2 regions of the Flavobacterium sp. Arc3 genome follow, and region 2 is predicted to be linked to the other one. Evidence: riboswitches for the same ligand, from Rfam matches in the RefSeq annotation. Region 2 holds a riboswitch; the other holds the start of a gene.
What was found. A riboswitch is a leader RNA that binds a small molecule or an ion and turns the genes downstream of it on or off. The one in region 2 is predicted to bind S-adenosylmethionine.

Region 1: it holds a riboswitch for S-adenosylmethionine, as region 2 does, so the genes downstream of both, QO200_RS00040 (hypothetical protein) here and QO200_RS14600 (homocysteine S-methyltransferase family protein) in region 2, are expected to answer to the same signal.

What each region holds. Positions count from the first base shown of each region.
Region 1 is NZ_JASMRI010000001.1:7,284-10,712, forward strand. It holds gene QO200_RS00035 (hypothetical protein) at 1-1,313, opposite strand, end outside; SAM-I-IV-variant riboswitch at 1,651-1,748, shown strand; gene QO200_RS00040 (hypothetical protein) at 1,739-2,128, shown strand; gene QO200_RS00045 (hypothetical protein) at 2,128-2,511, shown strand; gene QO200_RS00050 (hypothetical protein) at 2,542-3,057, shown strand; gene QO200_RS00055 (transposase) at 3,210-3,429, opposite strand, start outside.
Region 2 is NZ_JASMRI010000021.1:20,970-24,398, reverse strand. It holds gene QO200_RS14605 (NAD(P)/FAD-dependent oxidoreductase) at 75-1,127, shown strand; SAM riboswitch class I at 1,221-1,341, shown strand; gene QO200_RS14600 (homocysteine S-methyltransferase family protein) at 1,613-2,614, shown strand; gene QO200_RS14595 (vitamin B12 dependent-methionine synthase activation domain-containing protein) at 2,998-3,429, shown strand, end outside.

The sequences.
Region 1 (3,429 bases), on a different contig from region 2:
CTTTTTAATGCAAGCTTATTAGCAAAGGGTTCAGACTCCCCATTTTCTTTCACATAATTTGGAAAATAAAAGTTCCATTCTCCGTTTTCTAAATCTTCGCTGTAATTTCCATCGGCACTTAGACTACCTGAATTGTTGTAGTTTTTCCAATAGCCCGTTTTTTTTCCGTTATTGTATTGCCCCTCCTCAATTAATTTGAGTTCAGAAATGTTTGTATTGATTGTTCCTCCAAAAAGATTTTTGTGCGCGTCTAAATAGACTTTGTAACTGCCGTTAAGTTCATCATTTTTATAATTACCAACAATAAGACTGTCTCCTTTTACGTCCTGAAACGGACCTTCTTTGATGTCTTTTAAATAATTGGTATAGGTTATAGTTCTTTCCGTTTTACCATCAATAAAGACGTATTTCCAATTGCCATTTTTTTCATCATTTACATAAGGACCAATTTCCTTTAAATAAAGCGCAGCAGTAGTTTCGTCATAATATAGGCCAGTATATAAGCCATTTGCCAAGTCATCTTTATAATTAGTGGTATAAGAGATTTTATTGTCTTCAAAGGATGTTAATAAGCCATTTCTTTTCCCATCTTTCATGATATATTCCAAAGACTTACTTCCGTCTACATCATATTCAATTGTTTTACCGTTTAAAAAACCATTGCTATAAGTGCCACTTTTTTTAATGTTTCCTTTTTCATCATAAAAATTAAATGGTCCGTTTAAATGCCCGTTTAACAAACTGTACTCAAATTTAACGGTATAATCATCGTAATAGTCTGTTTTCTTTCCGTTGTCATTATCGTAGATTCCTGATTTTTTTATCAATGTTATATTATAAGAAGTCATACTTCTATCCGACCAATCATCGTCACTTCTTTTTGCATTTGTAACCATTAAAGTATAGCCCGAACTGCCATATGTAGAGATTACTTTCTCATCTTCAATCGCACTGTCAACTAATTTGAAGCCGTTAGCGGTTAAGGAATTTTGTATCAATAAATAAGAACCTTTGTTAAAAATAGAATAGGATATTTTATTAGGATAGTCATCATAAGTATAAAGATAGAACCATGCTTGGGCTTTATCACTATAATCCTCTTTATTGTAGGACCAAGTAATAGTGCTATAATTGTCAGTATCTCCCTTTTCGGAGTTATAATAGGTCCATCCTTTTATTAACATAAATTGATTTACATCTTGCCAATTCTTCTTGTTGCATAAATTAGTTAAATCTGTTAGGCTAAGTTTTTGCCCAAAGAGAGTTGAACTAATAATTAATGTTAATAGGATAAGGGTAATTCTTTTTTTCATAACGTTTGTTTTTGGTGGCGTATTAACTACAACTCAACCAGAGTGTTGTTATAGGGTATTTGATACCTAAGTTTGTTTTTCTTTTTGGTTTAAATTTTACTTTACAATAGTAAAAAATCTGACACTTAAATCTTTACGGTTTTCCACATTTCAGAGCATTTTTTTAATTTGTGTGTAATTATGGAAATAGGAACAAAACCAAAATTAGGGTTAATTTATCGGGAAGCCTATACCTGTTTTTAGTGATATTCTAAGTCACTATTGAATTGTTATTTTTTATAAGTTTTAAAAATTTGTGTGATTTTAATGTCCGTTTTTATTTTTAATTTATATATTTGAATATCATTACGAACTACTATTTAGTAGTAGCAACCTGCTTAGACAAGCGAAGGTGCTAAAACAATGAGCCTAAACTAAGGAAAAATATGTTTAAAATACCTCAATTTATTTCCAAATTCAAGATTGCTTTAAAAACAAAAAAGGCTAAAAAAAATCTGTTTAAGATTTATTTAGACCTCGATTTCCAGTTTTATAGTGTCGCTTTTGACGAACTTCAAGAAGTCAATTACATATATAAAGAGAAGGAGCTATACGACCAAAGTATTGCTGGTATTACCACTTTTTTAAAGTTTCAAAAACCAAATGGAAGGGATTATGAGTTTTATCCTGATATCTATTACTCACAATTGAAAGCTAACCAAGAATATGCTGTTATCACGTATTCTTTCACAGGAGCTTATTCTACAAGAGCAGTTGCATTGGTTCAGACGTTACAATTAGATACAATAGAGATATTTAAACATTGTAAAGAATAATGAAAACAAAAGCAATAAAAACCTTTACAGCGGTCATCACCCTTGGACTAGAAATAGGATATAGCAAAGAGCTTTACAAGAAGGAATATTTGATTCATACCCTTGAAGAGTATCAAAAGCAAAGAATAGATGAAGCAAGGATTTATTTAAGCGCTTCAATCAGCGATTGTAGTATTGTTTTAGGCGGTCTGGAAGAAAACCATATAAGGTTAGAATTTATAAACTACCCTAAATTTCCGTTGGAAGTTGAGGTGTTTAAAAATGAAATTATAAAACTGTGTTCTCATTTGCTTAATAAGTTACAACAAAATAGAACTGTGATTGTGTTTACAGATGAAACAGTTATGCTAGAGATTGATGAAGCAATAGACCCAAGGATTTAAGAGAAAAGATTAAACTGTAAATTTATAGATATGAGAATATTGTTGTTTTTATTGCCTTATGGCACATTGGTTTTAGTTTTATTTATTCTTATGATTATGTTTTCTTCGGAAGTGTATCACGTGATGGGAACTCAGCTACCTATTGTATTATTGGGAATATTACCAATATTTCCCAGTATCAAGATTTCTTCATTACTTAATAAAAAAGTTCAAAAGTCAAACATTTATAAGTTAACCAACCTTCAAGTGTTAACTGGGACTTTTGAACTAATAATTCCAGTTTGTCTTTCTTTTTTTCTATTTGAGTATGTTGACAAAAAGGAATCTTATGGTTATGGAAGTAACCATGAGATATCAGATAACATTCCATATTTTCTTCCAGCGCTATTTTTTGTGATTTTATGTCTTGAGTGGATAAGGAGGTATAATTCTGAAAAAGATAAGTTTGTAGCTTTTAGATATATTTATATCATAGTAATGGTAATTGCGTTTATACTTAGTCTAAAATATATTGGACTTATGTTTGAACCTAATGCAAAAAGATAATGCAATAACCATTAATCATTGAACAGAAGTGCCAACTTTATTGTTGTGAAATTTCTCTGCTAATTTCTGACTATAAATTTTTGTTTCGTTTTGATTGTCAGTATGCATGATGTCTGACGCGATAGCTTGACCAATTTCGGTCAAAACAGCATCTATCTTACCTTGAAGTCTCTCTTTATTTTTTCAACTGCTTTTTTCCAAACAAAACTGTATTTATGTGCATTGGCTTCTATTTTGGTTCCATCGATAAATTGTTTCTCAAGACTAATAAGTTCCAAATCAACCATCATCTCAACGAGTTGATTGAAAAGCTTTTCGACGTTCCCTTTTAATTTTTGTCCTCTGAAATCATTTATAGTTCTAAAATCAGGC
Region 2 (3,429 bases):
AACTCTTCCCAGTCTCCCCCTCCTGATAGCTATCGGGATTGGAGGGGGCTGTGGGAGGAATAAAAGTATTGAACATGATTGAAACAGATATCCTAATAATAGGAGCCGGACCAACTGGTTTATTTGCCGTTTTTGAAGCAGGATTATTAAAATTAAAATGCCATATATTAGATGCTTTGCCACAAGCAGGTGGGCAGCTATCTGAATTATATCCTAAAAAACCTATCTACGATATTCCAGGGTTTCCTGAAGTACTAGCGGGAGATTTAGTAAATAATTTAATGGAACAAATCAAACAATTTGAGCCAGGATTTACCTTAGGAGAGCGTGCTGAAACAATCGTAAAACAAGAAGACGGAAGCTTTATTGTAACTTCAAACGAAGGGACTGAGTTTCATGCTAAAGTAGTTGCTATTGCAGGTGGTTTAGGAAGTTTTGAACCTAGAAAACCACTTATCGACGGAATCGCTTTCTATGAAAATAAAGGAATTAAATACTTTATCAAAGATCCAGAAGAGTTTAGAGATAAAAGAGTTGTGATTGCAGGTGGAGGAGATTCAGCGCTTGACTGGAGTATTTTCCTGACAGATGTAGCATCAGAGGTGACATTGATTCACCGTCGTAACGAATTCCGTGGCGCATTAGACTCTGTTGAAAAAGTACAGGAGCTAAAAGATTCAGGAAAAATTCGTATGATTACACCGGCTGAGGTAGTAGGATTAAATGGAGCAGAGCACATCGAGTCGATTGTTATCGATGAAAATGGAGCACAAAGAACCATTCCTACAGATTACTTTATTCCACTTTTTGGTCTTACGCCAAAATTAGGTCCTATTGGAAACTGGGGATTAGAAATAGAGAAAAATGCAATCAAAGTAAATAATGCTTTAGATTACCAAACTAATATTCCAGGTATTTTTGCTATCGGAGATGTGAATACCTATCCAGGTAAACTAAAATTAATCCTTTGTGGTTTTCACGAAGCGACATTAATGTGTCAGGCAGCTTACCAAATTATCAATCCAGGGAAACGTTATGTGTTGAAATATACTACAGTTTCAGGTGTTGACGGATTTGACGGAACTCGTAAAGAAGCTCCAAAAGCAGTGGTTAAAGCCATTGTGTAACAATTCGAATAAAAACCAATAAAAAAATATAGCGTTAATACTTGCAAGTATTAGCGCTATGTCTTTTCTTTGTAGTGTTCCTATATTTATTGACAGTTATCACGAAAGGCGGAGGGAAAGACCCGATGAAACCTTAGCAACCCTTTATCTTATAAAGAAGGTGCTACATTCTACTTTATGCTGAATATATTTCAGCATCTAAGATAGATAACACAAGAATACTTCCACAGTATTTCTCAAACCTTTTCTTGACAACATATCGATATTTTTTTTAGAGCGAATGATTGGTGCTTTTTTGCCATCATCTTTCCTGCTGTACGCTATATCTTTTTATCCTGAATTTAGTTCAGGATCCTGAACTAAATTCAGGATAAAAAGGATGCCGCTCCCATCAGGGCTAAAGAGAAACAATAGTGAACTTTTGGAATTAATAATCAAAAGTATAGATCCCAATTCACATTGTGGTTTACAAGAAATAAAAAGTTATGTCAAGCATTCAAGAAGCCATTAAAAAAAACATACTCATTCTCGATGGAGCCATGGGAACTATGTTGCAACGCTACAATTTCTCCGAAGAAGATTTTCGAGGAGAGCGTTTCAAAGATTTTCCACATTCCTTAAAAGGAAACAACGATTTATTATCACTCACACAACCACAAGCTATAAAAGCGGTGCATGCTGCTTATTTTGAGGCAGGAGCTGATATTGTTGAAACCAATACTTTCTCAGGAACCACCATCGGAATGGCCGATTATCATCTAGAAGACATTGTTTATGAATTGAACTACGAATCGGCCAAAATTGCCCGTGAAGTAGCCGATGAATGGACAGCTAAAAATCCGGACAAACCTCGTTTTGTAGCTGGTTCAATAGGACCAACAAACAGAACGGCAAGTATGTCACCAGACGTAAATGACCCAGGATATAGAGCAGTAACTTTTGATGATTTGCGTATTGCGTACAAGCAACAAGTAGAAGCCTTAATTGACGGCGGAAGTGATCTATTATTGGTCGAAACTATTTTCGATACTTTAAATGCAAAAGCAGCACTTTTTGCAATCGAAGAAGTAAAAGACGAACGCAATATCGATATTCCCATCATGGTTTCAGGAACAATTACTGATGCGTCAGGAAGAACACTTTCTGGACAAACGGTAGAAGCGTTCTTGGTTTCGGTTTCACACATTCCATTGTTGAGTGTAGGATTTAATTGTGCTCTTGGAGCTGATTTGTTAAAACCATACTTACAAACATTGTCGCAAAATACTGCTTTCAATGTATCGGCACATCCTAATGCAGGATTGCCAAATGCCTTTGGAGAATATGACGAAACACCAGCCGAAATGCAATCACAAATAAAAACATATCTCGACGATAATTTGGTAAACATCATAGGTGGATGTTGCGGTACAACCCCAGAACACATCAGGTTAATTGCAGATATTGCCAAGGATTATAAGCCAAGAGTATCAACAGCAACAATGTAAAAACGTAAAGACGCGATTTGTCGCGTCTATATTATAGTCACCTACTAGCGCAAGCGTCTCGCTTGTGCCCGCAAAGAGAGTAAAACGTTCTTTAAAAAAATAAAATTAGTTGATTTTGTCATTTCGACGAAGGAGAAATCACACCAAGTGATTCAGATAATGAGATTCCTCCTTCGTCGGAAAGACAAAAATGAGAAAAAGAGTATTGTTATTAGAACAAAATCGCGTGAGGGATAGCAGTGAAAAGCCCACAGCCTGACGAAGGAAGAGCGAGGACTTGCAGCGAATAGCCCGACCCTTTTGGGGCACGCCCAGAACAATAAGAATTAAAAAGTTATACCTACATAATTTTTAAGATCGTGTAGGACAAATAAAAATATAAAATGGCACAAGCAGAAACTAGAAGAAACTTGGTATTATCGGGATTAGAACCTTTAATCATTACGCCAGATAGCGTATTTGTGAATATTGGGGAACGTACCAATGTTACGGGTTCTAGAAAATTCTTGAGATTAATCAAGGAAGAAAAATACGAAGAGGCACTGAGCATCGCAAAGGAGCAAGTGGAAGGTGGCGCACAAATCATCGATATTAATATGGATGAAGGAATGCTGGATGGCGAATATGCCATGACGAAATTCCTGAATTTAATTGCTGCTGAACCAGATATTTCGCGTGTGCCTATCATGATTGATAGCTCAAAATGGGATATTATAGAGGCAGGACTTAAAGTTGTGCAAGGAAAAAGTGTCGTAAACTCAATTTCGTTAAAAGAAGGAGAAGAGCAATTTATTCATCATGCCAAATTGATTAAA